Regions from separate parts of the Photorhabdus heterorhabditis genome, predicted to be linked through region 1. Evidence: predicted binding sites of a transcription regulator. Region 1 holds the regulator's gene; each other region holds the start of a gene.
What was found. Region 1 encodes Fur, which represses iron uptake genes when iron is present. Its sites were predicted from a motif close to ATAATAATGAGAACNACTATCAA; they were not measured.
Positions count from the first base shown of each region.

Region 2: sodA (superoxide dismutase [Mn]) is a predicted target of Fur. The motif match lies at 5,380-5,402, and genes of this name have one in related genera.
Region 3: AM629_RS03215 (TonB-dependent hemoglobin/transferrin/lactoferrin family receptor) is a predicted target of Fur. The motif match lies at 5,857-5,879, and genes of this name have one in related genera.

Region 1 covers NZ_LJCS01000008.1:55,093-65,901, reverse strand. Annotated here, with positions in the region: gene AM629_RS05125 (peptidase domain-containing ABC transporter) at 1-107, shown strand, start outside; gene AM629_RS05120 (HlyD family type I secretion periplasmic adaptor subunit) at 100-1,455, shown strand; gene AM629_RS05115 (type I secretion system permease/ATPase) at 1,458-3,605, shown strand; gene AM629_RS05110 (GlxA family transcriptional regulator) at 3,923-4,891, shown strand; gene ybfE (LexA regulated protein) at 5,031-5,321, shown strand; gene fldA (flavodoxin FldA) at 5,493-6,023, shown strand; gene fur (ferric iron uptake transcriptional regulator) at 6,508-6,954, shown strand; gene AM629_RS05085 (beta-N-acetylhexosaminidase) at 7,029-9,704, opposite strand; gene glnS (glutamine--tRNA ligase) at 10,531-10,809, opposite strand, start outside.
Region 2 covers NZ_LJCS01000025.1:1,097-11,905, reverse strand. Annotated here, with positions in the region: gene trpS (tryptophan--tRNA ligase) at 1-983, shown strand, start outside; gene AM629_RS10445 (autotransporter outer membrane beta-barrel domain-containing protein) at 1,253-3,232, opposite strand; gene yiiM (6-hydroxyaminopurine reductase) at 3,886-4,557, opposite strand; gene sodA (superoxide dismutase [Mn]) at 4,677-5,303, opposite strand; gene acs (acetate--CoA ligase) at 5,678-7,633, shown strand; gene AM629_RS10425 (DUF485 domain-containing protein) at 7,699-8,010, shown strand; gene actP (cation/acetate symporter ActP) at 8,007-9,656, shown strand; gene AM629_RS10415 (phosphoethanolamine transferase) at 9,879-10,809, shown strand, end outside.
Region 3 covers NZ_LJCS01000005.1:16,643-27,451, reverse strand. Annotated here, with positions in the region: gene AM629_RS03235 (heme ABC transporter ATP-binding protein) at 1-673, opposite strand, end outside; gene AM629_RS03230 (FecCD family ABC transporter permease) at 673-1,674, opposite strand; gene AM629_RS03225 (heme/hemin ABC transporter substrate-binding protein) at 1,671-2,489, opposite strand; gene AM629_RS03220 (hemin-degrading factor) at 2,486-3,559, opposite strand; gene AM629_RS03215 (TonB-dependent hemoglobin/transferrin/lactoferrin family receptor) at 3,592-5,679, opposite strand; gene AM629_RS03210 (3-deoxy-7-phosphoheptulonate synthase) at 6,000-7,046, opposite strand; gene ppsR (posphoenolpyruvate synthetase regulatory kinase/phosphorylase PpsR) at 7,309-8,172, opposite strand; gene ppsA (phosphoenolpyruvate synthase) at 8,389-10,767, shown strand.

The DNA.
Region 1 (10,809 bases):
TTATTGAACAAGGCTCGCATGAGCAACTACTTAAGCACGGCAAGCAGTACCGGAAGCTCTGGCAACTGCAACAGGAATTGAAACAGGAGGTGCCTTATCATGCTTAAGGCGTTTAAGGATAAAATTAAAACCCGGTTGGGCTTTTGCCCACAGCACTATGATTTCTTGCCAACACATTTAGCATTATCTCAGCGTCCTCCTTCACCTTTTGCCCGCTACACCGCAATCATGCTTAGTGTAGGCATCATCATAGCGCTGCTCTGGGCATATCTGGGTAAATTGGATGTTCAGGCAACAGCAACTGGCCGCCTGATTGTCTCCGGTCGCTCTCAGATAATTCAAGCGTATGAACAAAGCCGAGTGACAGCTATCCATGTTCAGAACGGACAGCAGGTGATTAAAGATACACCACTCCTGACATTAGATACACTTGGCGTTAATCAAGATATCGCCAGATTACTCAAGCAGATTGAATATCAAGTCCATGAAAAGATTCGTTATCAAGCTTTGACTGAGGAACAAGAACCAGCAGAACAGGAACTGTTTCAAACATTGCCAATATCTCAACAAACACAAATTATTGAAAACTATTCCCGTGAGAAAAGAGAATATGAAGCGGGCATAACAAATCTGAAAGCAGAGATGAACGTCAATCTCGCTTCTCAACAAGCACGAAAAAGTGACATTAATGCGCTCACTAAGCTTAGGCAGAATATTAGCCAGCGTTTAAAGGCACGCCAAACCTTAAGTGAGAAACAAGTGATCAGTAAAGTTGAATATCTTGAACAGGAAAAAGAGTTCCTGGAAACAGAACGTCTGATTGCTCAGCAAAGTGCCGAACTTAATGTTCTGCAATCACAATATATTAACCTTGAAAAACGACTAAACAGCCTGAAAACACAAAAAGAACGCGAATGGTTTGATAAAAGAAAACAGGCCGAAGTTCAATTGGTCGTCTTAGAACAAGAACTTTCAAAAGCTCAGGTACGGGAACAACTCGAAGTCATTCGCTCCCCTGTCACAGGAACTGTGCAACAACTCAGTGTGCATACCTTAGGTGCGGTACTGCAACCGGCACAAAACTTAATGGTAATTGTACCTGATGACGATGTACAACTGGCAGAAGTGCAAATTTTAAACAAAGATGCTGGGTTTGTTTATCCCGGACAGCAGGTCACCGTTAAGGTAGACGCCTTCCCCTACACACGTTATGGCACTATCGACGGTGAACTGATGAGCATCTCCAGAGATTCAACCACTGATGAACAATTAGGGCTGGTCTTTCCTGCTCAGGTAAGCCTTAAAAGTAGTCATATTGTCATAGACAATACCAGTGTTGAAATTACCCCGGGTATGTCAATTGTCGCAGAAATCAAAACTGATCAACGCCGCGTTATCGATTATCTCCTGAGTCCTATCAGAGAGTATCAGTCTGAAGCATTGAGGGAGAAATAATCGTGAACGTATTGCTATCTTCTACTACCAGTTCCAACGATTACGCCCATAATAATCAGGCGCTGGATTGCATCGTCTATGTGGGGAAACAATTTCATAAATCAGCCACAGTCGATCAACTTCAACACAGCCTTGGTTTTGATTCTCTCTATCTGAGTGATTTACAACTACGTGAAGCCGCCGACACCATCGGACTGCACAGTAAAATTGAACGCTTAACTGCCAATACCGGACCAACTTTGCCCTTACCCGCATTGATCGAACTGGAGCAACAGTGGTGGGTGCTTATTGAAATCAATAACGCCAATATGACAGTTCTCGATCCTGTTACTGAGCAAATACGGTTACTCTCTTTACCCGATGATACCAAAGAAAATTTATATAAAATTCTTTTGATCGCAGATCAGGAATTAATTAAAAAGCATATCAAATTCAGCTTGAATTGGTTTTATCCCTCAATTTTCCGGCAGAAAAATCAAATAAGAGATCTGTTTTTATTTGCTATTGTTCTTCAACTCTTTGCACTGATCAGCCCAATTCTGTTTGAGAACATCATCGATAAGGTGTTGGTAGGACGAAGTTTATCCAGTCTTCATGTATTAGGTATGGCTATGCTCGCCATTGCCCTTGCAGAACCTTTATATAGCTTTATGCGCAATACTGTCTTTGGGCATATGGCAAGCCAGATAAATTCTGAACTATCCGGGAGATTATATCGTCATCTGACAGGTTTACCGTTGCAATATTTTAAACAACGACAAACAGGGCAGATCATTGCCAGAGTCAGAGAAATGTCACAAATCCGCCAGTTCTTGACCGGTTCTACTTTGATGCTGTTACTGGATCTCATCTTTGTCATCATGTTTATTGGCATTATGTTTTATTATGCCTGGATACTGACCTGGATTGTCATTGGTTCACTCTTCGTTTATTTCGTACTCTGGATAATTGCCGGACCGGTTATTCGTCGCAAGGTAGAAGCAGAATATGAAAGTGATGCCAATGCAACAAGTTTTCTGACTGAAGCCGTCACAGGGATTGAAACCATTAAAACAACCGCCACTGAAAACCGTTTTTTACATCAGTGGCAACGCATTCTCAGCCAACAGTTAACGAAAAGCTTCGCAGCACAGAAAAGTGGTCTAATCGCCGGACAGGGAATCGATTTTGTCCAAAAATTTACCGCAGCCATCCTCTTATGGTGGGGAGTAACCGAAGTCTTACGTGGTGAACTGACCCCTGGGCAGCTCATTGCTTTTAATATGCTTGCCGGACATGTCACCCAACCTATCCTCCGGCTCGCACAAGTTTGGCAGGATTTTCAACATACATTAATCGCCCTGAAACGTGTGGGTGATATTCTTGATGAGCCGATGGAAAACAGTAAACAGGGGCTGGCTTCCGTACCTGAGCTGGAAGGCCAGATTGAATTCAGAAATATCCGTTTCCGCTATCATGATGACACGCCGGAAGTGCTGGCAAACCTTTCGTTATCCATAAAATCCGGCGAATTTATTGGTATAACAGGGCCATCTGGTTCAGGTAAAAGTACTCTTACCCGTTTGTTACAAAGACTCTATGTACCTCAACATGGGCAAGTTCTGGTCGATGGTATGGATTTAGCCATTGCTGATCCCGTCTCTTTACGCCGCAATATGAGTGTTGTACTCCAGGAAAGTATTTTGTTTTCCGGTAGCATCACCGATAACATCCGGCTATGTAAACCCAACGCAACCGATGAAGAAGTCTATCGAGCAGCTGAGTTATCCGGTGCTATTGAATTTATTCAATCTCTTCCTCACGGTTTTGCACATCCAGTCGGAGAAAAGGGTTCAAATCTCTCTGGCGGTCAAAGACAGAGAATCGCATTGGCAAGGGCACTTCTCGTCAACCCAACTATTCTGATCCTCGATGAAGCTACCTCCGCACTAGACTATGAATCCGAAGCGGCAATCATGGCAAATATGGATGAAATATGCCGCAATAGAACAGTCATTAGCATAGCTCACAGACTCAATACCATTCGCCATGCCGATAAAATTTGTGTGTTAGATCAGGGACAAATCGTCGAATTTGCTTCACATGACCAACTGCTTCAGCAAGGAGGTTTATACGCTCATTTATGGAATCAGCAAGTTGGCAAAAGCTAAGTTGTAACAATCCAGCTTAATTTCCAACAAGAAATATACCCTATGGATTTCAAGATGCATCGCGGCGGCAAGGGAACGAATCCCCGAGAGCATAGATAACTATGTGACCGGGGTGAGTGAGTGCAGCCAACAAAGAAGCAACTTGAAAGATGACGGGTATAGATGAATTTTGGCCCAAACTGTATCTATTTCTATACTATTTGTTTCAAAAAACAATAGAATGTAACTAAATTATTTAAATTGTAACAGTCAGTTATTAATATATTAGGTAAATCAAATACCTTTATACCTCTTAATTTTTAAGTTGGAGAATTCTTATGGACAGGAATCCAGTTTCTTTAAGCGCTTTAGTATTTTCAGGAGGATCTCTGACTTCTATTACCGGCCCGATAGAAATCCTAACCACTGCCGCTCATTTAGCCGGAGCACCAGAGCCAGAAATAAATATCGTCACACCGGATAATCAAGATGCTGTTGGGCTGGGAGGAGTACGGTTAAAACCCAATAAACTTATCGGAGAAATTAAACAAACAGATATTGTGCTCGTTGGTTCAATTGGAATCCCCTACAACAACTTGGATTCTTGTACCCAGGAAACCTTAGATTGGCTTCAAATGATGGAAGAAAAAAATATTCCTATTGTTTCTATTTGCTCTGGCTCCTTTGTCCTGGCTAAAGCTAATTTGCTCAATAATCGCAAAGCCACCACACACTGGCTGCTTACCAACTTATTTAAGGATATGTTTCCGCAAGTGCAGTTACATTCGGAAATAAAAGTCACCAGCGATAACAATATTTTCTGTACTTCCGGTACCTATGAATACAATGATGTAATGATGCACATTGTCGAGCAGATATATGGTCAAAATACCAGAGAAACCTGTAGCCAACTAATATTTGGTGATATGGAAGGCGCTCCTCCACATACTCTGGCAAGTTTTGTACCCTACCGCCAACATTCAGACACGCTAATCCACAAGCTACAGGATTGGATGCATTCCTCCCCATCAGACATATTATCTGTTGGCGATTTAGCAAACAAAATTCACCTGTGCGAAAGGCAAATGAAGCGACGTTTTAAAACCGCGACCGGCCAGACACCGATTCAATATATCCAGCAAATCCGGTTATCTCTGGCGAAATGCCGGTTAGAAAAATCAAATAAAACCATAGAAGAGATTAGTCATGAAGTTGGCTATGAAGATACTCGCTATTTTAGAGAGTTATTTAAGAAACTTAATGGGTTAACACCGATAGAATACCGTAGAAAATACCAGTACCGCTAAAGCGGGTACTCATTGACAATCTTTTGCAGATAAACAATTACACTGCTTTTTATCTTTGTCAGGCAGTAGCGATACATTGGAAGCTGGGGTATCATGGCGTGCTATATTTTATGGTATACGCCCTTTATTAATTGAATTTATGGCAAAAGAACAAATGGACCGCACCACTCTGGATTTGTTCGCAAATGAACGCAGACCGGGGCGCCCAAAAACCAACCCACTTTCCAGGGATGAACAGCTTAAAGTCAATAAACGTAATCAGCTTCGCCGTGATAAGGTACGAGGCTTGCGTCGTGTGGAGCTGAAAATAAATGCTGACGCAGTAGATGCACTGAACTTTCTTGCACAACAACGCAATATCAGCCGCAGTGAACTCATTGAGCAAATTCTGCTAGCCCAGCTAGCAGAAAGTGACATCACTGCATCATAGTATTGAAAGCACAGCACCACACAAATTTGACAGAATTGTCCTTGCTGTTTGGTCAAAATAGGGCTTTATTTTTTTATTAATGCAATCAGAAACTTTCTGCTGATTTCGACATTTTATATACGTATATCTCAAACAGAAATACACAGATAAAACAAGAGGTTATATCATTTCATGGCAATTATAGGTATATTCTTTGGCAGCGATACTGGCAATACAGAAAATATTGCCAAAAAGATCCAGAAAATTCTGGGTTCTGACGTTGCTGAAGTCCATGATATTGCCAAAAGCAGCAAAGAAGATATCGAACAGTTCGATATTCTGCTGCTAGGCATCCCTACCTGGTACTACGGTGAAGCACAGTGTGACTGGGATGATTTCTTCCCGACTCTGGAAGAGATCAATTTTGACGGGAAATTGGTCGCCCTTTTTGGTTGTGGTGATCAAGAGGATTACGCAGAGTATTTCTGTGATGCCATGGGAACTATCCGTGACATTATTGAACCTCGCGGAGCCATCATCGTCGGTCACTGGCCAACCGAAGGTTATCACTTCGAGGAATCAAAAGGTCTGGCTGATGATAACCACTTCATCGGACTTGCTATCGATGAAGACCGCCAACCAGAGTTAACAGACGAACGAGTCAATTCCTGGACCAAACAGATCCGTGAAGAGATGAGTTTGTCAGAAATTCTTGGAGAATAATCGCCTACCTCAGTAGGCGTTTATTGGTGCTAACCATTCTTATCAATGGTGAACACGGACAGCGTGCAAAATTTGGAGTGTACACGCGTATTGGGGCACATTGCTTTTCTCACCCTGCGAGCCGCGTGCAGTTCTATCAAAAGCTATCGCTTTTGCCAGAACACAACACTGCCCAGATTCGCTTTTTATGATGAAGAATGGCAAATAAAATGACCGAATAGAATAGACCCAATAGATTTCAAGTTGCAGGGCGGCGGCAAGTGAACGCATCCAACAAAGCAGCATCTTGAAAGATGAAGGGTATAGACGGTAAAGCTATTCCAGCGTTTTACAAATGATTATTCTGGCAAAATGTGTAATGATAGTTATGGTTAACGTGGTTTTCATTTTCATTAGCCATGCCTATAATCATAATCTGATAACTAACTGGTACTTTTTGAAGTATCGCTACTTTCACTTTACTGAGTAACAGGACTGAATCCGCATGACCGACAACAATAAGGCATTAAAAGATGCTGGACTTAAAGTAACACTTCCTCGTCTGAAAATACTGGAAGTATTACAAGATCCTGAATACCACCACGTCAGTGCGGAAGATCTCTACAAGAAACTGATTGATAACAGTGAAGAGATTGGCCTTGCTACTGTCTATCGCGTGTTGAATCAGTTTGATGACGCCGGGATTGTCACCCGTCATAATTTCGAAGGTGGCAAATCGGTTTTTGAACTCACTCAACAACATCATCACGACCATTTAATCTGCTTGGATTGTGGTAGAGTCATTGAATTCAGTGACAAATATATCGAAAAACGCCAGAAGAATATTGCTGAACGTTATGGGATTAAACTCTCAAACCACAGCCTTTACCTATATGGTCACTGTTCTGCTGGTAATTGCCGCGAAGATAGTAGTGCACATGACGAGAAGTAATTCACTCCTGATCCGCTAACTTTTATCATAGAAAGGAACCCATCAGGGTTCCCTTCTTACTTGATATCACATAATCATGCCTTTACATTATCAATCCGGCTGTAACGTTTACCATCTGGGCTAACAGAACGGATTAACACATCACCTTTCACCTTCGGGCGTTTATGATTGTCATAAATTTTCCAACTATTACCGCCATCAGTTGAATACTGGATTACCAGCCCCGGCAGAGCAATATTGGCCCTCAGAACACCGTATTTTACTTTGGCCCCTGGAACCGGTAAGCGGTAAGCAATACCTGCTCTATCCAGTTTGACAAGTTCGCGTTGCCCTATCAGGTTAGCGAACCGTGTCCAGTCACGGTTAAGTGCATCAATATCGACTCTATATGTTTCACCTTTCTTATATTCCTTGCCTGGAACATAATCTTGTTCCCAACCAGCACGGTGCCACGCCCGCTCTGCCAGCGGTAACAAACGCGGAAAAAGCATATATTCCATCTGCTCATCAGTTCGGACTGTTTCACTCCATCCCTGACCTGAAAGCCCATAAGCGCCCGGCCATGGTTTATCACTTTTCGCACTAAAGACATTACCATCACGGTCAACGGAAGTTTCAGCATTTTGCGGCATATTATTTGGCGCAAAACTAAAAATCTTGGCTTCATCATTAAAACGGGTGGCCCAATAATATCCCCGCTCCTGCGGATGCACTTCATATGGCATATCCAAATAGACATAATCTGGGTTGGATACGATCACTTCATATCCTTTATTCGCCCAATCATTGATTGAATCAAAACCACCCCAGTAGAGAGCATCCCAGAAATTTACACCAACGCGTTTGGTTGCAAAATCTTTAACGCTAGTAGCATGCTTTAATCCATCCTGCCACGCCTGCATCCTGTCGATACCATTGGCATTCACAATCTTACTTACTTCAATTGCGAAATAACTAGCAAGATGCTCAACATCTTTCACAATGCCTTGTTCTACCATCTTCTGGCAAACTTGAGATTTAGCCCATGGCTTATCTTCTATACTCTTATCGATGATACCTTTACCCGGTTCTATAGGACCATTTTTATCCTGAAAACCATCTCCCAAACGGATATTCTTCGCTTCATCACCGCCGAAATGCCAGGTTTCCAATGGTAAGCCAGCTGTTCTATGCATAGCAGCAACTTCACTAATGATTTTCTCAACAAATCGTTTTGAAGAATCCATACATGGGTTTAAATAACTACGACGATCATAGAGTTGAACGGATGTTGCCCGGGTCGTATCAGTTGGGTCCAGCAAGCGATATTCATTCGCCCCTTTTACATTCCCCTGAGCCATCAACTTGTTATAGCGAGCTTCCATAGAAACCACTGCGGCACGGGCATGAGCCGGCATATCAATTTCAGGAATAACTTCAATATAACGGGCTTTGGCATATTTCAGAATATCAATGTAGTCCTGACGACTGAAGAATCCGCTACCCATGTTGTTGTTATCAGGGCCAGAACCCAGTTGTGGTAACAAGCATTTGGTTTCACTCAAATCATGACAACGCTGACTACCCACTTCTGTCAACTCTGGCAATCCTGGGATTTCAAGACGCCAGCCTTCATCATCAGACAGATGGAAATGGAATTTATTCAGCTTGTAACTTGCCATTTGGTCAAGTAAACGCAAAACAGCCTGCTTACTGTGGAAATTACGTCCCACATCCAAGAGAGCACCACGATACTCAAAACGTGGAGCATCTTTTACCGTCAGAGTCGCAATCTTCCTGCTATCATCAGTAGGAATCAATGACAACAAAGACTGAAGACCGTAAAACACACCAGATTGGTCAAAAGCAACAATCTGGGCGCCATTCTGGGTAACATTCAGTCGGTAAGCACCTTTAACCTTCCAATCGTCAGTAAAATCTGAAGAAACAATCTGCGTCGCAACCAGATAGCCACCATTCTCTAATTTAATTCCCTGATCAGTAAAACGTTTTCTGACAAGAATAACCGCCTCGTCATTCAAACCACCTAGTTCCAGCCTGACACCTCTCGATAAATCGGCATCCTGTGCATAAATTTGAATCTCTCTTGGTGTCGGAATAATTTGCCCACGCAGATTTTCTGATCCTATTTTTTGGACCTGTAAATTCTTGGCATAACGATTCTCAGGGGTCATCAGAATATTGTTATCTGTTTTTATACGTTTCCACTGATCACCAGTGAAAGCAGATAAAAATTCTCTCAAATCTTCCGTATCCGTATTAACAAGTACTTTAGGTTTTGCATCACCTGACGTTGCATACCAACGGGGCAGAAAATCAGTGCTATAAATTTGCCAGTATTCTCCAGTAATAGGCAGTTTTATCTGCTGATTAGCTTTAATACCGGTGAATTTCTCAGTTGGTTCCAGTTTATGTAAGTCACCAGTGATGCGCGTGATTTTGAACTGCTCATTATCTACGTCCAGAACCTGGCGAATACTATGGAAATAAATCGCCCAGTCAGAAGAGTTAATCGCCTGATTACCATTTGTTAAAGTAATATCTACTCGGTTACAAGCGGCCCAATCTGCCCCCAGTACAGCACAATTAACACCATGACTTCCTGCCTGATTATCAATAACCTTATAATTAACTTTTAATTGACTCAGTGAATCAACCAACTGCTGCGCTGCATCCGTGGCATATGCAGACCCCATAAGTCCAACAGTTGCAGTTAATGCTGCTAGTGTACGCAATTTAAATTTCTTCATTGTTACCTCTTTCAAACGCAAAAGTTGTGTAAGGTAAGCCACCGCCCAGAAACGCTAAAGCAGCGACAAGGGACCCTATTAGAAGATAGTAAATGGCATGATGATGTTGAATTGAATCTCTCTTTCATTCGGAAAATATTGCTGAAACCACTATCACAATCTGGAAATATCCATGTGATTGTCATGCATAGCGTAATCCAATTTAGACACCATACTTGACCATAAAATTAATTCCTTTTTAACTATACCCTTCATCTTTCAAGTTGCTGCTTTGTTGGCTGCACTCACTCACCCCGGTCACATAGTTATCTATGCTCTCGGGGATTCGCTCCCTTGCCGCCGCGCTGCAATTTGAAATCTATTGGGTATAAAACCAATCATGCAAAAAAATGTGAAATAAAATCCCAACTGAAAAAAACTTAAAACTATTTAATAAACATATATACAGATTATTTTTCTCATCATGAATTATCAATAATAAAAAATGTTTTTTTTTGCATAACATGACAAAGAACACATTAATAAAAACACAATTAAAACTATATATGAAATTGATATTAAAATAAAAAATCATACAACACGGAAAATTTAATAATATAACAACCACATTAAAAAATAGCTTTTTCAATATAAATACTTTCCAACAAAAATAAATTAATAATTATTTATCAATGATAATTTTTTAGCAAAAATTCATTAACTTCAACTTATTTAATCTATTATAATGATGGATAATAAACTATAAAATCAAGAATAAGATAAAATTTATAAAATAAAAAAGCGTAACAATTAAATTGTCACGCTTTTTAAATACACCAGAATCTAATTAATCCTGAGAAATTTTTGCCCAAGTATCACGCAGGCCAACGGTACGGTTAAATACCAAATGTTCTGCACTAGAGTGGCCGCTATCAGCACAGAAATAACCTTCACGCTCAAACTGATAAGTCTCTTCTGACCTGGCATCAGCTAAACCTGGCTCCACAAATCCCTGACGAATTACCAGCGATTCAGGGTTAATAGCCGCCAGAAAATCATCTTCTGCGCCTGGGTTTGGCACACTGAACAGACGATCATACAAGCGGAATTCAGCAGGAACAGCATG
Region 2 (10,809 bases), on a different contig from region 1:
GCGGCGCACAACCTTCCGGTGAATTAACCATCGGTAACTATATGGGGGCGTTACGTCAGTGGGTTAAAATGCAGGATGATTATGACTGCATCTATTGCATCGTCGACCAACATGCAATCACTGTCCGCCAAGACCCAAAAGAATTGAGAAAACGCACTCTGGATACATTGGCACTCTACCTGGCTTGTGGTATTGATCCGAAGAAAAGCACCATTTTTGTTCAGTCCCATGTACCACAACATGCTCAATTAAGCTGGGTTCTGAACTGCTATACCTATTTCGGTGAACTCAGCCGTATGACTCAGTTCAAAGACAAATCAGCTCGTCATGCCGAAAACATTAACGCAGGTCTGTTTGATTATCCAGTACTGATGGCTGCGGATATTTTGGTATATCAAACAAACCAAGTTCCGGTAGGTATTGATCAGAAACAGCACCTTGAACTGAGTCGTGATATCGCTCAGCGATTTAACGCTATCTATGGCGATATATTCACTGTACCAGAGCCATTTATCCCAACAGGTGGCGCTCGTGTTATGGCTCTGCAAGACCCAGAAAAGAAAATGTCCAAGTCAGACGATAACCGCAATAATGTTATCGCCCTGTTGGAAGATCCAAAATCAGCTGCTAAAAAGATCAAGCGTGCAGTTACAGATTCGGAAGAACCCCCTCGCGTTCGTTACAATCTGGAACAAAAACCAGGTGTTTCTAACTTATTGGATATCTTAGCAGGCGTTACTGGTAAAACCATTCCTGAACTGGAAGCTGAATTTGAAGGCCAAATGTATGGTCATTTAAAAAGTGCTGTAGCTGATGCAGTTTCCGGTATGTTGACTGAATTACAGGAGCGTTTCTATCATTTCCGCAATGATGAGGCTCTACTGAATAAAATCATGGCAGAAGGTGCAGCCAAGGCAAAAGCCCGTGCCCAAATTACACTAGATAAAGTGTATGAAGCTATTGGCTTTATAGCCCACCCTTGATAGAGATAAATGTGCACGTTTACCACGTGCACATTTCAAGCTGCCGATAAACCCATTTAAAAACAAGATGTATCTTCTTAGAGGTTCCACGCTCAAACCGCCGAAAATTCCGTCTGGCCTGTAATTGGAATTCCAGATCAGAGCACTCAAAATCTTTGTTCTCTCCTGTTGTTTGTTAAAAACGCCCTGAGAGGCATCAGGACGTTTTTACAGCGGGTGTTAGGATTAATGTGAATCCCGGTGAAGACAACTCCTGGCATTCACCTGTTTTAAAAACTGACTCTGAATCCCGCTGTTGCATAGATCGGAGTTTCTACCTTGTTACCTTTCTGATAGTTAACTTCAGTATAAACCGATGCGTTACCTCCCACGTCTGCAGTTACACCGAGACCATACTTACCGACGTTGCCAGAATAGTTACTGTCGAATGAAACGTTGTTGATTTCTATCTCATTATTCTTGATAAACTCACGGGATACTGCGGTTTTCGCGTAAGGTCTGACGCTGTGTTCCGCAATACTGAATTCACTTTCCAGCAACGTACCAACCTCACCCCGTAAACTGTTGGCCGCATGGACATTTGCTTCCATGCCATTATCCAGTGAGTAGTCAGCCTTTCCTGTACGGGAATAAGCTACTTTACCGTAAGGTGTCAGACTGAACGCATCCGTTAACTTGATGGAATATCCTGCCTCCGTTGATGCGGTGATCGTATTCTGGCTATAATTTCCTTTGACGCTGTTACCGCTGTTCATGTTTGTACGTACCTCATTGCTGAGGTGGTTCGCTTTCAACAGAGTGTCCATGTATAAACCAGAATTATCGAACCATGTGGTGTAAACCCCACCACCATAACTTCGGATATTTCCATTATTTGTATTGTCTGATTTGATGTTGCTCTTGCTGTAAGATGTAAAAACGCCAAGCAATAAAGTTCCGTTACTAAATTCTGTTTTTTTATCTGCACCGAGCTGCATACCGTTTAAATTTGAATGGAACGCGCTGTAACGTTTGTCGTTCAGGCGAGAATTATCACTCAGATAACGAGTCCATACTCCTATACTTCCATCATTGCGGCGCAAATCGCCCATTCTTTGGCGCAGGGTGCTGGTTTCCGTTTCGAGGATATACCATGGAGCCGTTGCCATGTTAATGACTGCACATGCGCTGTTACTCAGTACAGGATGTGGAACAACAGATGGTGTTAAAGGTGCGCTATTGTTTCCTAGTAGTGTATCTGTATTTGTATCAGATGGCGTATTCGTCTCCTGTGGTGCCAATTCCCCTAGTTTTCCGCCCACCAGGTACCATTCAGTATGTCCGTTCTCTGTTTTGTTATGCAGTTTGTATTGCCAGACACCTGCTTCGACAATCCCGCCATTATTCAGTAAATTAAAGTGCGCATCACCGCTGTTGATATAGACCAACTGGACGTTTTTTGGATTAACGACTTCCCGACCGCTATCATTTACCTGTAAACCAAACTTACCGGAAGCACGTTCTGATACATATATTTTGTCGCTAAGGCCATCAGCCAGACTGGTAGTCAGATAAAAATTACCTTCGCCGGAGAGATTTTTTAACTCGAGACGGTTAAACTGCACACCGGAAGCATATGCTTCCATTTTTAATTTACTACCAAGTTGCATTGTCAGATTATCAATGCGAGTCACCAGTACAGGGCCAGGTTTTTCAGGTAGTGGAGCATCCCCATCTTCACCGTCGCCCGTCCATGCTGAGGCAATATCCGCAACTCCAGCAAGTGTCAGGTTTTCGATATAGACATTTCCTGCGGGAACCGGGGAGTTAACGGAAACGTTGGTAAAATACATGTCATTATTATCAATGGATAATTCAGCATCTTTGCCAATAAATAACTGCCCGAATGAGACTGAACCCGCACCCATATCGATTCTTCCGCGACCATTGACAGTCGTGTTCTGGATAACGGGATTACCCAGAGTATTGTTATAGCCAAATTGGCTCATCTGAATATGAGAGTTGTCTTCAACCACCGTATCGGTGGCCTGACTATCCCCTTGTATTCTGAAGATAGTATCGCCTGTAATCTTAATCCCTTGTGTTTTTGTCTGGTTATCTAAGGTGAGATCAGCGTCATTATAAGTAGTATTAGGTTTGATTTGTTCATTATCTAACCTATCCCAACTCCATGCGGTATTAGACAAGCCGATAAGAAATGAAGCGATTCCGATTGATATTGCGCTTTTCTTATAATTATTAACTTTCATAAAGTTACATCCCTATAGAATCTAAAGAGTTATTACCAAATCTGGTGTATGAGACTTTCAGATAATGCTCTGATGTTTCATTCACCCCTGTTCACCGTCATCAAATGGCACATTGTTGGCCGCTGAGGTCAGCAAATAAGTCTTCATCAAAGCTTAATCCCGGCGATCAGCCTATCGATATCGATAGGCATATTTCCGCTTTGTAGTAAACTGATTAAATAATCGGCCCCGAAAAATACGGGGAGGGAAAACACCGAATGAATTATTTAAGAGAATACGAACATGTTTACTTCCCGATTAACGATTTTACACCTGTTATGTGAATATACCCCTGATAAAAAAATCATTAATCACTTATTTTTATCTTTATTGATTAAAGCTTTTACCCTGTTTTTTCATGACAAGCCTCCCCCCTTGCTTCTAAATACCATGAAAAACGATAGTCCACATGATCTAACCTGAGCAAGTCAGGCTCTGTGAAATAAATAAAAAGCGCTAAATCACAAAGTTAAACCATTTGGTAGTAACAAAATTCGATGAAAAGGTATTTAAAACTGCCAGTACAAATTTTTTTATTGATGAAAATCTGGTGGTAACAGTCGAGATGCCAAAAGTCAGCAATCAATGTGCACGTTTACCACGTGCACATTTTATTATTTCCCAAACAACCTGCGATTAAAATCTTCAATCTTTCCAAACCTTACCCTTTTTTGCATAGTAAAGCTCCAACTGGCAGAAAGCGCGGCTGCGCTCATTAAACGCCGATACTGCTCTTCATCAAATGGCATATTAAAAGCAATAGCTATCGCTTCTTTAACTGAAACATCGCTATTACGAGAAACAAGAACAAGAGGCTCATCCGGGCTGATATTTCCCGAAGCAATGACTCTATAAAGCCAGCCACAACGGCCACTCTCCTGCATAATGACAGAAAAATTGCTGATACCGGAATGAGAATTGAGTTTATAACAAGGTGAACGAGGCTGAGTTACCTGAATCATTGCCTCTCCCCAACTGAAAATATCACCTATACAAACATTTTCTTCAGTCAGCCCAATTGTAGAAATATTTTCACCAAATTCCGGCGCAATAAAAAAATCTTCCTGCTCTGGAAATTGACGTTTCCAGAAATCATAGTGTTCTCGAGGATAATGACAAAGCGCCCGATCAGTGCCTCCGTGGAAACGAGTTTCAGCCTGTTCATCACCTTCTAATCCGAGACAAGTCAGATGCAAGCGGCCATCAACCATCCGTTTGTTAATTGCACTGGCAGACAGTTTTTCTGATATTTCAATTTTGCCTGTATATACCTGCGGATAATGCATAATTCACTTTCCTTAAATTGAAATCAGCCCGGCATCATCATAAACCAATACCTTAGCCAATAAAAATGCCGGCAGTAATATCAGCCGGCATAGCAGAAAAGAGAAAATGGGTTAGAAAGTTATTTCACTTTTGCCTGATAGCGGTCTGCTGCTTCATCCCAGTTAACAACATGCCAGAACGCTTTGATGTAGTCAGGACGACGGTTTTGATACTGCAAGTAATAAGCATGTTCCCAAACATCCAGACCAATAATCGGATAGCCAGATGCACCAGAAATAGCTTCACCCATTAATGGGCTGTCTTGATTAGCAGTAGAAACAACCGCCAGTTTACCATCATCTTTCAGTACCAGCCACGCCCAACCAGAACCAAAACGGGTAGCTGCCGCCTGCTCAAATTTTTCTTTAAAAACATCAACACTACCGAAATCACGTTCAATAGCTTCTTTCAATGGGCCTTTCAGCGTTGTTTCTAATTTCAGTCCCTTCCAAAACAGACTGTGGTTAGAATGACCACCAGCATTGTTACGTACAAAAGTACGTTTATCCGCTGGTATCTTATCTAATTGCTGGATCAAATCATCAATATCAAGCTTTGCTAGCTCAGGGAAAGCCTCCAGAGCACTATTGGTATTATTAACGTAAGTCTGATGATGCTTGGTATGATGAATTTCCATCGTCTGCTTATCAAAATGAGGTTCCAGAGCGTCATAAGAATAAGGAAGAGAAGGTAATGAATAGCTCATATCATGTACTCCAGTCATATAAGAATGATTCCAAGTCCACATCTCTGTGAACAACATGATCATTATAGTTAATTAAATATTATTGGAAATGATTATCAAAACCATAGTCTCACTATGGTTTTATCATGCAACTGTGTTTCAGTGACTTATCAGCCAATTTATCTATATTTAACATTATCATTGGATTAGGATTTTAAATTACTATTTTTGCTTAGCGATTAAACCTAAATAAACCTGCCACACTAAATGACAATATTGTGAAAAATATTCTTTTTATTGCGTGATCTTCCGCGCAAAAAAAAAACAAAAATTCTCTTTACACTTTAGTTAACTTTGTTTTGACATAATATTAACATTCGCAAGGAGAATATAATATGACCCAAATAATGAAATATCCCATTCCTGCTACCATTGCAGAACATACCCTGATGAATAAACAACAATATCAGCAAAACTACCAATTATCACTGCAAGATCCCGAAAGGTTCTGGGGTGAAAACGGTAAAATCGTTGACTGGATTAAACCCTACACCAAAGTAAAGAATACCTCTTTTGATCCCGGACATATCAATATCCGCTGGTTTGAAGATGGAACACTAAATCTAAGCGCAAACTGTCTCGATCGTCATTTAAAAGAGCGTGGAGATCAAACCGCTATTATTTGGGAAGGCGATGATCCAACAGAATCCAAAACTGTAACCTATCGTGAACTACATCATGATGTATGCCAGTTTTCTAATGCATTGAAAAATATAGGTATTAAAAAAGGCGATGTTGTTGCTATTTATATGCCGATGGTGCCAGAAGCTGCCGTTGCTATGTTGGCATGTGCCCGTATTGGTGCTATCCACTCTGTTATTTTCGCAGGTTTTTCTCCTGATGCAGTATCTGGACGTATTATTGATTCAAATACCAAACTGGTCATTACCGCCGATGAGGGTTTGAGAGCAGGACGTGCCATTCCTCTAAAAAAGAATGTTGATGATGCATTAAGTAACACAGCTGTTGTCAATGTATCCAATGTGATTGTTTTCAAACGCACGGGAAATATTGGTAACTGGCATTCTGGTCGAGACCTTTGGTGGCACGAATTAACAGCAGGCGTTAGTGCTGACTGTCCAGTTGAAGAAATGAATGCAGAAGACCCTCTATTTATTCTCTATACCTCCGGCTCTACAGGTAAACCTAAAGGCGTGTTGCACACGACCGGGGGCTACCTTGTATATGCATCCCTAACATTTAAATATGTATTTGACTATCATCCGGGTGAAATCTATTGGTGCACAGCAGATGTCGGTTGGGTTACTGGGCATAGTTATCTTCTCTATGGGCCACTTTCCTGTGGTGCTATTACTCTGATGTTTGAAGGTGTACCAAACTATCCTTCAGCTAACCGTTTAAGTCAGGTTATTGACAAACATCAGGTTAATATCCTGTATACAGCGCCAACAGCGATTCGTGCCCTGATGGCAGAGGGAGATAAAGCCATTGAAGGAACGAAACGTACTTCCCTACGTATTATGGGATCAGTTGGTGAACCTATTAACCCAGAAGCATGGGAATGGTATTACCAGAAAATTGGTAATAAAAAATGCCCGATTGTTGATACCTGGTGGCAGACAGAAACCGGTGGCTTCATGATAACGCCACTACCAGGAGCAACCGAACTAAAAGCAGGTTCCGCAACTTTACCTTTTTTCGGTGTTCAACCAGCACTGGTTGACAATCTTGGTGAGCCATTAGAAGGTGCTTGTGAAGGAAATCTGGTTATTACTGATTCCTGGCCAGGACAAGCACGTTCACTGTTCGGCGATCATGATCGTTTCGAACAAACCTATTTTTCCACCTTTAAGGGCATGTACTTTAGTGGTGATGGCGCACGCCGTGATGAAGATGGCTATTATTGGATCACTGGCCGTGTTGATGATGTGTTGAATATCTCTGGTCATCGTCTAGGTACTGCTGAAATTGAATCTGCTTTAGTTTCTCATCCCAAAATTGCAGAAGCCGCTGTCGTAGGTGTCCCACATAACATCAAAGGGCAAGCAATTTATGCCTACGTCACGTTAATTCACGGCGAGGAACCTTCTCCAGAATTATATACCGAAGTCCGTAATTGGGTACGTAAAGAAATCGGCCCAATCGCTACACCAGATATCCTGCACTGGACAGATTCCTTACCAAAAACTCGTTCAGGAAAAATTATGCGCCGCATCCTGCGCAAAATTGCCTCCGGCGATATTAGTAACTTGGGAGATACTTCAACACTGGCAGATCCAGGAGTAGTAGAAAAACTATTGGAAGAAAAACAAACAATGAGTATTTCGTGACAGACAATGCCGCCACAAGGCGGCAGTAATCAATTAATATAATAAATATAAGAGGATATACTCTAATGAATGACGCCATTTACCAAGGGATTGAAAATAACCCTCGTTTCAAAGAATTAGTTAAAAAACGAGGCCGTTTTGCATGGTTGCTATCAATAATTACATTGGTTCTGTATGTCAGCTTTATTTTCATCATTGCATTTGCACCCGAGTGGCTAGGTACTCCCCTTTACACAGGCTCCCATATTACCCGTGGGATACCAGTTGGCATTGGCTTAATTGTTATTTCATTCATCTTAACCGGCCTATATGTAATCAGAGCTAATAGTGAGTTTGATTCCCTTACCTCACAAATTCTCAGTGAGGTAAAAAAATGAAAAAATTTTTGCTGATAGTCATACTACTATTTTCTAATCTCACTTGGGCCAACGCAATCTCTGGGAACGTAGAAAGGCAACCGGTCAACATTCAAGCCATTATTATGTTCATCCTGTTCGTTGGCTTCACACTCTATATCACTTACTGGGCTTCAAAAAGAACACGCTCCCGCACCGATTATTACACCGCAGGCGGACGTATTACTGGATTCCAAAACGGAATGGCAATTGCAGGTGATTTTATGTCCGCAGCATCATTCCTTGGAATTTCCGCCCTAGTCTATACATCTGGTTACGATGGACTGATTTACTCTATAGGCTTCCTGATTGGCTGGCCCATTATTCTGTTTCTGATTGCCGAGCGATTAAGAAACCTTGGACGTTATACTTTTGCAGATGTTGCTTCTTACCGGTTACAGCAACGTCCAATCCGTACATTATCTGCAATTGGCTCACTGGTTGTTGTTGCTCTTTATCTTATCGCTCAAATGGTTGGAGCAGGTAAGCTTATCGAATTACTTTTTGGTCTGGATTACCACATTGCAGTCGTATTGGTTGGCATCCTAATGGTGTTTTATGTTCTGTTTGGCGGAATGTTGGCTACTACTTGGGTGCAAATTATCAAAGCCATTCTATTGCTGGCTGGCGCCACCTTTATGGCTCTTATGGTCATGAAAGCAGTCAACTTCAATTTCAACACACTGTTCAAAGAAGCTGTTGCCGTTCATTCAAAGGGAGAAGCTATCATGAGTCCTGGAGGATTAGTTTCTGATCCGATCTCTGCACTCTCTCTGGGCCTTGCGTTGATGTTTGGTACTGCTGGCTTACCTCATATTATTATGCGCTTCTTTACCGTAAATGATGCCAAAGAAGCACGGAAAAGTGTTTTTTATGCTACTGGTTTCATAGGCTATTTTTACATTCTGACTTTTATCATCGGCTTCGGCGCTATTTTACTCGTTAGCCCAAACCTTTCATTCAAAGATGCCACAGGTGCTCTTATCGGTGGTACTAACATGGCGGCAGTTCACCTTGCTAGTGCAGTTGGAGGTAATTTATTCCTTGGCTTTATCTCCGCAGTAGCTTTTGCCACTATTCTAGCCGTTGTAGCTGGTCTGACACTGGCTGGTGCATCAGCTGTATCACATGACTTGTACGCAAATGTCATTAAACACGGTAAAGTCAATGAACGAGATGAATTAAATGTATCAAAAATTACTGTTGTGATACTTGGGTTTGTCGCAATCGGATTAGGTATTTTATTTGAGAATCAGAACATCGCCTTCATGGTTGGATTGGCATTTTCTATTGCTGCAAGCTGTAATTTTCCAATCATTCTGTTGTCTATGTACTGGCGTAAACTTACAACCCGAGGTGCATTAACCGGAGGGTGGCTTGGGTTAATCACAGCTGTGGTTCTGATGATTCTCGGTCCAACAATTTGGGTTAGCATTCTCGGCCATGAAAAACCAATTTATCCTTACGAGTATCCAGCACTATTCTCAATGATTGTCGCTTTCACTGGTTCATGGCTATTTTCCATTACCGATAATTCACTACAAGGTATACAAGAAAGAGAACAATTTAGAAATCAGTTTATTCGATCACAAACAGGGCTTGGTATCGCTCAAGGAAAAACACACTAATACGATTTTATACCCAACCTCTCCTTCGGGAGAGGTTGTTTTATTAAGAAGCATTCCAAATTCAGAGCTATTTCACAAATTAAGCTCTTGTTTTATTCTTAGGTTAATGATTAACTTTTTATTTCAATTCGCTACCTAACATTATTAACCAATATGCGAAATAAATGGTCTATTCTTATTGTCTTCGTCCTCGCTATATTGCCAATAATTTTCATTGGCAATATGACTAATGAGTATAAGTTAAAAATAGTATTATTGGGTTTCTTGCTAGCAGGTACTAACGCTTTTTTCTATCATTTAAAATATTTTAAACCTTTAGTTGTACTTACCTCTTTATTATGGTCGATCAATACATCCACATCATTTTTTTTCTCCAACGAACACCAGATAAGTTTTTCCTCAACTATTGCAAATACTTTTATCAATACGAATAGCAATGAAGCTGTAGGTATGTTGTCTTACAATAAATACTATGTATTCTTCTTTATTTTCATGCTGTTAATATATTTCTTATCTATTCGATGGCTCTCAAAAAATATAGATAACCGATTACTTAAATCCAGTGTATGGGCTTTGTTCTTTGCCTGCCTATTAGTACCTATTGATTATTATATTTCAGGAAAAAAACATTCCGGGAAAATTATTTTGTCAGAACACTTTTTAATGGGAACACCATTCTATAACTCATCAGCAATGGTAAGGGCAATATACGAAAATCAACAAATCAGGAAAATCGGATCTGTTAGAGTAAATTTCAATTATATACAAGAAGACAAGGATATTGATCTTTATATATTACTGATAGGAGAATCAGCAAGAAGAGACCATATGTCCCTGTACGGTTATGATAAAACTACAACACCAACGTTGGACATGATGCGAGAAAATATGCTGATATTTAATCAAGCTATTTCTCCAGCACCAGTGACTATATTATCCGTACCTATTTCACTTTCTAACATCACCTTATATCAGCTTAGAAATAAAACGCACTATGCCGACAATATTATATCATTAGCTAAAGATGCCAGATTTAAAACAATCTGGATAAGTAACCAAGGGAAAGCCGGGAAAAGTAACAGTCTGATCACAGCTATTTCTAATATGTCTGATAATCAAAAATGGAATAAATATATTGGATATGATGAAGAGT
Region 3 (10,809 bases), on a different contig from region 1:
CCAGCTCCCCTTTATGTAGCAAAAATATTTTATCTGCGTAGAGAGCGGCGAGATTTAGATCATGTAGAACACAGCACATGACCATCGGTTGTTCCCGAGTCAGCCGGTAAAGCAGACGTAACGTATGCTGCTGGTGGTAGAGATCTAAAGCTGATGTCGGTTCATCAAGAAATAAGCAACATTCTGTTGGTGTTGGGTGCCAGAGTTGGGCAAGTACACGGGCCAATTGTACTCTTTGCTGTTCACCACCAGATAATTGCCGATAGTCGCGGTGGCGTAACTCCTGGCAATCTGTTTGCTCAATAACCGTATCAATTGCTATTTGTTTGTGATGAATACCATGAGGGGAGCGTCCCATAGCAATAACTTCTTCCACACTAAAGGGGAAGGAGAGTGAATTATATTGACGCATGACAGCACGGGTTCGAGCTAACTGTTGAGCTGACCATTGCTCGATAGGCATTCCATGCAAATAACATTGCCCATATTCAGGCTTTATGTATCCCGTTAATAGCCGCAATAATGTGGATTTCCCAGCTCCGTTTGGCCCGATAATGGCGACAACCTCACCTTTATTTACAGAGAGTGAAACGTTATCAATTATTTTCTGATTGCCAATCGAATAACTGAGATTTTTCGCTTGCAGAAAAATATTATTCCTTATTGTATCCATTATGTGCGGCTCCCTGGCTGTTTGAGTATCAGCCATAAAAAATATGGACCGCCGATTAAACCAGTGATTAGACCAACAGGCATTTCTGCCGGGGAAACCAATGTCCTTGCTAATGTATCTGCGGTAAGCAGAAGAGATGCTCCACCCAACGCAGCACCGGGAAGTAGCCAGTTATGATCGCCCCCAAACTGCATTCTGATCAGATGCGGGATAACCAACCCGATAAACCCAATGACACCACTTAATGCAACGGCACTACCAATAAGTAGAGCGCTGAGTAGCAATAACTGGAATTTGGTGCGCTGGACATTAATACCAAGGTAATGGGCTTCTTCATCTCCTAGTTGCAGTAGATTTAGTTTACGTGCCTGACTGAAAGTGAGGATGGTGGCTGGAATAATCAAAGAAGCAGCAATTGCCAGAGTTGGCCATTCTATTTGGCTAAGTGATCCCATCATCCATAAAGAGAATTGCCGTAGTTGTTGATCGTCACTGACATAGCTTAGGACACCAATAGCAGACATACAGAGTGCATTGATAGCAATCCCGGCTAACAATAAACGAGCCAGATTTCCATAGCTATATTTATTCAGTGAAAAAATCAGTAGTGAAATCAATATACTACCAATAAAGGCCGCAATAATATGCCCATATACAGCAATTGCAGATGGTAGGCTAAATGGCAGAACAATGACCACGGCAACCATCAATGCAGCACCGCTGCTGATACCGAGTAAGCTAGGATCTGCTAATGGGTTACGAAATAGTCCTTGCATCACAGCACCGGAAGCCGCTAAAGCACAGCCAACGAGTATCGCTAATAATACTCTTGGCAATCTGATGTTTAGCCAGATTTGCCACTGAGGATCGCTGATAGACGTTTCCCACAATGTCTTAAAAGATAGTGATAATGCGCCCATATTGGCAGAGCCAATAGCTAACCCAGATAGTAACAGACAAAGAAGCGCCACCCCCAATCCTGGAGATTTCATACGGCTCATTGAGCTTTCTCCGCCGCCTGTCTTAGCTGTTTCATCACGGTGGGGGTTTTGAGGCCAAAACCAAGCAGTCCCATATCATCTACAATTAAAACTTGTTGTTTCTGACCTGCTGGGGTGTGTTTCAATCCGGGTAATTGCCAGATTTTATCTAAACCGCCCATTGACTTGATGCCATCCTCAGTCACCAGTAATAAATTTGGTGCGCTGGCAATAACACCTTCTTGAGAAAGTGGGCGGTAATTGTTGAAGCCTTGCATGGCATTGGTCGCGCCAATAGCACGGATCATCTTATCAGCTGCGGTTTTCTGCCCGGCAGCCATTGGCATGATTCCTCCGTGACTCATAACAAATAGGATACGGGTTGATAATTTGGTTGTGGGTATTTTTGCCAGTTCTTTTTGATATTGCTGAATCAGTTGTTCACCACGTTCATCTTGATTGACCGCCTTGGCGACGGTCTTAATTTTTTCAGGAATGGCTTCTAACGATGCTTTTCCGGTTATCTGAATAACTTCTACGCCAGAATCTTGGATTTGCTTAAGAGCTAGTGAAGGCTTTGCCAGCTCGCTGGTCAGAACCAGTGTCGGATGCATAGAAAGAATGCCCTCAGGATTAAGCATCCTCATGTAGCCGATATCCGGTAAAGAAAGCAACTCTGTTGGTTTCAGGCTGGTGCTGTCTCTGGCGACAACTTTTTCACCTTCACCAAGTGCAAAAACAATTTCAGATACATCGCCACCAATAGTAACGATTCGCTCAGTGGAAAAAGCACTGAACGATACCACAAGGACAAATGTTAGAAGCCATTGTTTCATGCTACACGCTCTTCCTGTACTGGTTGTAATTTTGGCAGAGCAGCCACTTGCTCACGCCACTTAGTTTGTTCAGGAGTGCCTTCGGTGCGCTGACCAAACAATTGAACAATTTGATTGCCATTAGCATCAAATAATTCAAGGCTGGTGATGAAACCATCAGTCGTCGGTTTGCGAGTTACCCAACTCTCAGCAATAGCACTCTCTATTAAATGTAGTGTGAAATTGCGGTTAAAGATATTAATCCATTTTTGATCTGAGTTTTCTTCCTGATATGGCATCAGGCGTTCCAGCTTGCCAGTGAAGATCTGTACGCAACCACGGTTGCCGACAAAAATCATAATTTCGTTTTGATCGCTATGAGCGGCACTAATGATCTCACTCAGGGCAGAATTTCCCACTCTATAGGCCAGATCGTCCTGTACGGCATTAAAAATTTGCTGACGGCTCAAGTTATGGTGTTTAAGCATAATGAAGAATTGATGAACATCAGTCATAGCACGCCATTCTTCATCAAGCTGCGTTTTCAGTTCATTTGTTATAACTGAATGACCAGTTTCTTCTACAGGTTTGATAACCAGAGCTGGGTTTTCTTCTGTCTGGTATTTTTCGATCAGTGCTTCCCAGGCTGCCATATCAGTATTACTTGTGGCATAAACTTTATGTAGAGCATCACCTTGATGATCAAAAAACTGGATGCTGTGGCGCATACCATTTTTCGCTGGTTCAACCAGATAAAATACACTGCCCCAATGATTAAAAAATATCCGTAAATCGAGTTCACGAGGATTTAGGATTAGCCCGGCATGGCTGCTGAAACGTGTATTTTCATACCGGCCAATTTGTTCATGAACGGCAAAATCATTGCGGGTAATTGCTTTAGTTTCGCCAACAACAGCCAGCTCCTCCAGCAAAGTGGGGGCATCAATGTCAAGACGTTTGGCATCTACACCAACACGGCTGTGCAATAACTCACCTTCACTGACATTCAGATAAGCAGCCAGATCGCGGGCATATTTGGCTTTGTTATCAGCTTTGGCTTGTAGGTAACGCTCATAAAGTGATGAATTCACAGTTTAACTCCTTAAAAATACAGTGCATTAAATTACCACTGGTAACTGACCAATAGTTTGGCATTGCGGCCATCCTGCGGTATTCCCTGTGGTGAGTAGTATTCTTTATCAAAGGCGTTGCCTAGAACTGCCGTAGTGGTCACACCTTTTAACATTCCTTCGCCTTGATAACTGACATAAAAGTCATTAATCCCATAGCCGGCTTGTTGTTTGGGATCGTTACCTTTGTCGTCTTTGCCTTTGAAATCAGTATGATTTGTGAATTGACTTACCCAGCCTACAGAAAAACTGGTCTGTGCAATGGGGATATCCAATATGCTGGTAATAGTATCTGGGCTAAGGTTATTAAGAGAATAACCGCTCTTTTCATCTTTACCTTCAGTGCGGTTGTAAGCCAGTTCCCAGGAGAATAGATTGGATTCATAGTTCATAGAGATATCCCAACCCCAGATTTTGGCACTGGGTACATTAGTAGATGTTGTGTTCAGGTATATTGGATCACCTGATGGTAATTTAACTATCTCACCTGATTTTTTCTTAAGCGGGTTAATAAGCTCTAACTTAATATAATCTTTAGCTTTGGTATCAAAATAGCTGGCTTTGAATTTCAGTTCATCATTTTCTGCTAACAGGTTACCGAAACGTAGTCCAAAACCAGATTCCCATGTTGTGTTACTTTCTGGACGGAGATTAGGGTTAGGTATCCAGTCGTTATTCATTCCTGGACCCATTGGGTAGTGCCTAGAATCGTTATACATTTCTTTCATTGTCGGCGCTCGGAAAGCCTGAGCGTAAGAGGTAAATAGCATTGACCAATCAGTTGGTGTGATACTGATAGCACCTTTGGAAGACCATTTATCTGCGCTAACATCCTTATATTTAGAATTGGTTCCTTTATAATTGTCGTAGCGAGTACCGGCGATAATAGATACTGGCAGGTCGCGTAAGGTTATTTCATCTTGTACCCAACCGGAATAAAAGCGGATATCGGCATCTGGGAAGCTATCTGTGTTGCCCCCAGGGGTTTGTTTCTGTTGGTAAGTTTCACCACCGTAAGTAAATTGATGCGCTAATGGGCTGTCTGTCCACAGGCGGGAGCGGTTTTCCAGTTTTACGCCATAGGTTTTCTGCTCGCGGCCTTCGAACCCTTTTTCTTTAGTGCGGACATCAATCGTGACATCTGAATAATAAAGATCAGCCTTGGCATTTAACCAGTCATATTCTGATGGATTTAACTGGTAGCTGAGTTGGGCATCACGCTGAGCTGTTGTTCGGTCAGCCCACGAGTTAGGCCGGTCATTTTTCCCGATGAGCGTTTGTGGATTTTTAGGTTGATTAGCTTCATTACGGTAATAGCGTAACTGGCTGCTTAGGGACTGGTTTTCATCAATTTTCCAACTACCTTTCGCTATTAGGTTACTGATAAATTCATCGTTATCAGCCGTCAAACCATTGCTATGGCGGATATTACCTGCATCACGCGTACTGAATGCAAATAAGCCATCCAGAGATTCTGTTTTGCCGAAAGTTGCACCGCCAAAACCCATGCTATGGTCACCGGTTGCACCGCGGGCAAAAACGCGGAATCCATGATCTTGACCTGTTTGCAGAAGATCTGCCGCATCTACAGTTTGATAAGCGATAACACCGCCTAAAGCACCACTGCCGTAGAGCAGAGCTGAAGGACCGCGTACAACTTCGACTTGTTTAATTAATGCTGGGTCCAGGAACGTACCATTAATATGACCGGTATCTGTACCTTGACGGATACCATCAATCAATGTCAAAACGCCTTGTGGGCCATAACCACGCAGGCTAACATCTTGTCCGTTAGCACGGTTTGTACCAGCTATATTAATGCCGGGTATTTTTCTGATGAGATCGTTGGCATTACCAGCTGTCTGACTTTGTGCTGATTTATTATTTATCACTGTCACCATCATGGGTGCTTCGAAACTATCCCTTTCATTACCCGTTGCATAAACCGTTATCACATCGTGGGATGATTTATCGCTTTCGGAATCGGGCGATTTTGTTGCTGCATAAACAGTCGGAATACTACTGATAATTGCCAGGCTTAGTACTGATAATTTAAGTGTTGATTTCGCAGATTGAGACATCAGACGAATCCCTATAATAATATTTTGTGATTTATGGATATAGCTAGCTGCCCTGATACATGTTCTGGGGGCTGGCTGGGTTGTCTTTATATTTAGTTAATATTAGTTTATCGGTTTTAGTTTGGCGAAATTAGTGGAATTTTCAGTCATAGATCCGATTAGAGAATACCAACTATTATCATATTGAGAATCATTATCGTTATATGGGGGGATGACTTCAAGTAATATTTTTAACGTTCAGGATCAATATATTAATGCAATTTATTAATGTATTGTCAGTTAGCCTTTTATAAATCAAAAAGGCTAACTCAGGAAAAGATTCAGAAGCGAGAATTCACTGCTTTGGCAAGAATTTCAATAAGTTGTTCTGTATCTTTCCAGCTCAGGCAAGGATCTGTGATAGATTGACCATAATTCAGTGGTTGTCCAGGAATGATTTTTTGAGAACCTTCAACCAGAAAGCTTTCAGCCATCACACCGACAATCGCCGTAGAGCCATTCTGGATCTGTTGACCTACCTCTTTTGCTACATCCAGTTGGCGTTTGTGTGTTTTTTGACAATTGCCATGGCTAAAATCGACGACTAAATGCTCTGGTAAATCAAATTCACGTAGTTGATCACAAGTTGAGGCAATATCTCCGGCACTGTAATTGGGTTGTTTACCTCCACGCATAATGATATGACCGTGTGGATTGCCTTCGGTTTGATAGATAGTCATTTGACCATGCTTATCCGGTGATAAGAATGTATGACTGGCATTGGCTGCCCGGATGGCATCTATTGCGATACGAGTGTTACCATCAGTTCCGTTTTTAAAACCAATCGGGCAGGAGAGTGCTGATGCCATTTCCCGGTGAATCTGACTTTCAGTTGTTCTGGCACCGATGGCTCCCCAGCTAATCAGATCAGCAATATATTGGCTGGTCACGATATCAAGAAATTCAGTTGCAGTGGGTAAACCCAACTCATTGACGTCAACCAATAATTTCCTGGCTAGGGTAATACCACGATTAACCTGACAGGAGCCGTCGAGGTTTGGATCTGAAATAAGACCTTTCCAGCCCACGACTGTGCGTGGTTTCTCAAAATAAGTACGCATAACAATTTCTAGTCTATGCTGGTATTTTTCACGTAATGTATTCAGTCGATGAGCATAATCTAAAGCAGCATCAATATCATGAATAGAACAGGGACCGACGATAACCATAAGCCGTGGGTCATTACCCGATAAAATGGCTTCAATACGTTTTCGTGACGTTGTCACATTATTGGCGATTTTTTCGGATACAGAAAATTGAATCGTAAGAGCTTGAGGTGTTACCAGACTATCGACGTGATGAGTCCTTAAACCATCTGTTCTGGACATATATTTTCTCAATGTTTGTTTCACACTAGCGTTTATACTTTTCATCTTTCAAGCTGCTGCTTTGTTGGCTACGTTCACTTACCCCAGTCACATCGTTATCTATGCTCCTGAGGATGCGTTCATTTGCCGCCGCGCTGCAAATTGAAATCTATTGGGTATATATGGATAATTGAAATTACAATAAACGAAAATGACTAAATCGAACAAACAATATAGTTAGTCATATGATAAGTTTTTTTCAATTATTCATATTGATATGTTCTTAAAACATTCGGCGTTTTAGCTTCATTATGTCAATTATTTTGGTCGAGATTTCTTCAACAGAATAATTGGTGGTATTAAGATAATTAATCTTATTCTTACGGAATAAAGCTTCAACTTCAGAAATTTCTATTCTACATTGCCTTAATGATGCATAACGGCTATTTTCTCGGCGTTCTTCCCTAATAGCGGCCAGTCGTTCAGGGCTTATAGTTAAACCGAATAACTTATGCTGAAATTGTTTTAATGTTGCAGGTAGTTGCAAATTATCCATATCGTCCGCAGTAAAAGGATAATTTGCCGCCTGGATACCAAATTGCATGGCTAAATAGAGGCTGGTAGGGGTTTTTCCACAGCGAGATACGCCTAGTAGAATAACCTGCGCTTGGTCAAGATTGCGTAAAGAGATACCATCATCATGTGCCAGAGCATAATCAATAGCGGCTATGCGTGCATCATACTGGCTGAGATTCTGCTCCGTCAGACCATGGGTGCGGTTAAGTTCAGGTTTTGGTTCCAATCCGGTTTCTTTCTGTAATGGAGCGACTAGTGTTTGGACAATATCCTGACAAAATCCTTCACTACTGGTAATAATATTTTTCACTCCAGAAGAGATAATAGAATAGAAAACTAAAGGTCTTATACGCGTATCTTGATATATTTGGTTTATTTGTTGCTTTATTTCTTTTGCGCGATCTTCACTTGCAACAAAAGGGAGCGTGTGTGAGGTTACTTTAATAGGAAATTGCGATAATACTGCATGACCCAATACTTCTGCGGTAATTGCTGTTCCATCGGAAATAAAGAAAACGGTGCGTTCAACATTGTTATTTTCTCCTGATATTTCTAGTCTGGATTTTGTCATGATATTTATAGTGGCCTTTTGTCTTTGTAAATTGTTCAGTTAAGCGAAGCTGGATATCGGTTTTTTACAGATTATACCTGCAAAAAAATAATATTGTTTGGTTGATCGATTCACCTTTCTATGTGTGTCAAAACATTGTGTTAGTCTATTTACGACTGCTAAGTACAGTACCCATTTTCCAACTTGTACCCCATGAATGTTAAAAGGATTGTTTTAATGCCCAATAATGACCTCACCCCGTGTAATGTGCTTTGGTATAACCAATTAGGTATGCATGATGTTGACCGGGTGGGTGGTAAAAACGCCTCCCTGGGAGAAATGATCACGAATCTGTCAGAATTGGGGGTTTCTGTCCCGAATGGTTTTGCTACGACAGCACGGGCATTTAATGATTTTCTGGAACAAAGCGGCGTCAATCAGCGTATTTATAATTTACTGGATGAAACCGATGTTGATGATGTAAATCAACTGGTTAAAGCGGGGGCACAAATTCGCCAATGGGTGATAGATACGCCATTTACTCCGCAGTTGGAAAAAGATATCCAAGATGCTTATCAACAATTGTCCGACGGGGAGCCAGAAGCCTCTTTTGCTGTACGTTCTTCTGCAACTGCTGAAGATATGCCAGATGCTTCTTTTGCTGGTCAGCAGGAAACTTTTTTGAACGTACAAGGTATTGATGCTGTGATGATTGCTATTAAGCATGTATTTGCTTCATTGTTTAATGATCGTGCCATTTCCTATCGTGTCCATCAGGGCTATGACCATCGAGGGGTTGCTCTGTCAGCGGGTATACAACGTATGGTTCGTTCTGATCTCGCCTCGTCTGGTGTGATGTTCACTATTGATACTGAATCAGGATTTGATCAGGTTGTATTTATTACCTCGGCTTACGGCTTGGGTGAAATGGTTGTTCAGGGGGCAGTAAACCCGGATGAATTCTATGTTCATAAGCCAACGCTGAATAAAGGTAAGCCAGCAATTGTTCGCCGCAATCTTGGCTCTAAAAAGCTGCATATGATCTACGCTGATAATAAAGAGCATGGTAAGCAAGTACGTATCGAAGATGTGCCAGAATCACAACGCAATCGTTTCTCTTTAACTGATGAAGAAGTCGAAATGCTGGCTCGTCAGGCGTTGTTGATTGAAAAACATTATGGTCGTCCAATGGATATTGAATGGGCCAAAGATGGTCATAATGGCAAGTTATACATTGTTCAGGCTCGCCCTGAGACTGTCCGCTCAAACCAGCAGGTTATGGAACGTTACCAACTGAATGAACGAGGTCAGGTATTAGTGGAAGGACGTGCCATAGGTCATCGTATTGGTTCAGGTATAGTAAAAGTTATCCATAACTTAAATGAAATGGAGCGTATCCAACCGGGTGATGTTTTAGTCACTGATATGACTGATCCGGATTGGGAACCTATTATGAAAAAGGCGGCTGCAATTGTAACTAATCGTGGTGGCCGCACCTGCCACGCGGCAATTATTGCTCGCGAGTTGGGAATACCGGCAGTTGTTGGATGTGGTGATGCAACAGAACGTTTGAAAGAAAATCAGCAGGTGACGGTTTCCTGTGCGGAAGGTGATACCGGTTTTGTTTATCAGAATCAATTGGATTTCACGGTGCAAAGCTCTCAGGTAGATCAATTACCTGAGCTTGATGTGAAAATTATGTTGAACGTTGGTAACCCAGACCGTGCATTTGATTTTGCCCGTTTACCGAATGAAGGTGTAGGTCTTGCTCGTTTGGAGTTTATTATTAACCGGATGATTGGTGTTCATCCCCGCGCATTATTGGAATTTGATCAGCAAACCCCGGAATTACAGCAAGAGATAAAATCTCTGATGGCGGGTTATGACAATCCGGTTGAATTTTATGTTGGGCGCCTGACTGAAGGGATCGCTACTCTGGCGGCTGCATTTTGGCCGAAACGGGTTATTGTTCGTCTGTCTGACTTTAAATCCAATGAATATGCTAACTTGGTTGGTGGCGACATTTATGAACCTGATGAAGAGAATCCTATGCTGGGGTTCCGTGGCGCGGGACGTTATGTTTCTGACAATTTCCGTAATTGTTTTGCATTAGAATGTGAAGCGGTTAAACGTGTACGTAATGATATGGGGCTGACAAACGTTGAAATTATGATCCCATTTGTGCGTACTGTCGCTCAGGCTGAAGCTGTTGTTACTGAGCTGGCATTGCAAGGATTAAGGCGTGGTGAAAATGGATTGAAAGTCATTATGATGTGCGAGATCCCGTCCAACGCAATTCTGGCAGAACAGTTCCTTGAACACTTTGATGGTTTCTCTATTGGTTCTAACGATATGACTCAACTTACTCTTGGCTTAGACCGGGATTCCGGTGTGGTATCTGAACTATTTGATGAACGTAATGATGCGGTTAAGGCTATGCTTTCGTTAGCTATTCAGGCGGCCAAGCGTCAAAACAAATATGTGGGAATTTGTGGTCAAGGGCCTTCAGACCATCAGGACTTTGCGCACTGGTTGATGAAAGAGGGGATTGATAGCTTGTCATTAAATCCAGATACTGTTGTAAAAACTTGGTTAGGATTAGCTAAAGAGAGTTAACTGCGAATAATACACAGTTGAGTTTGGAAGCCCGTCAAAATA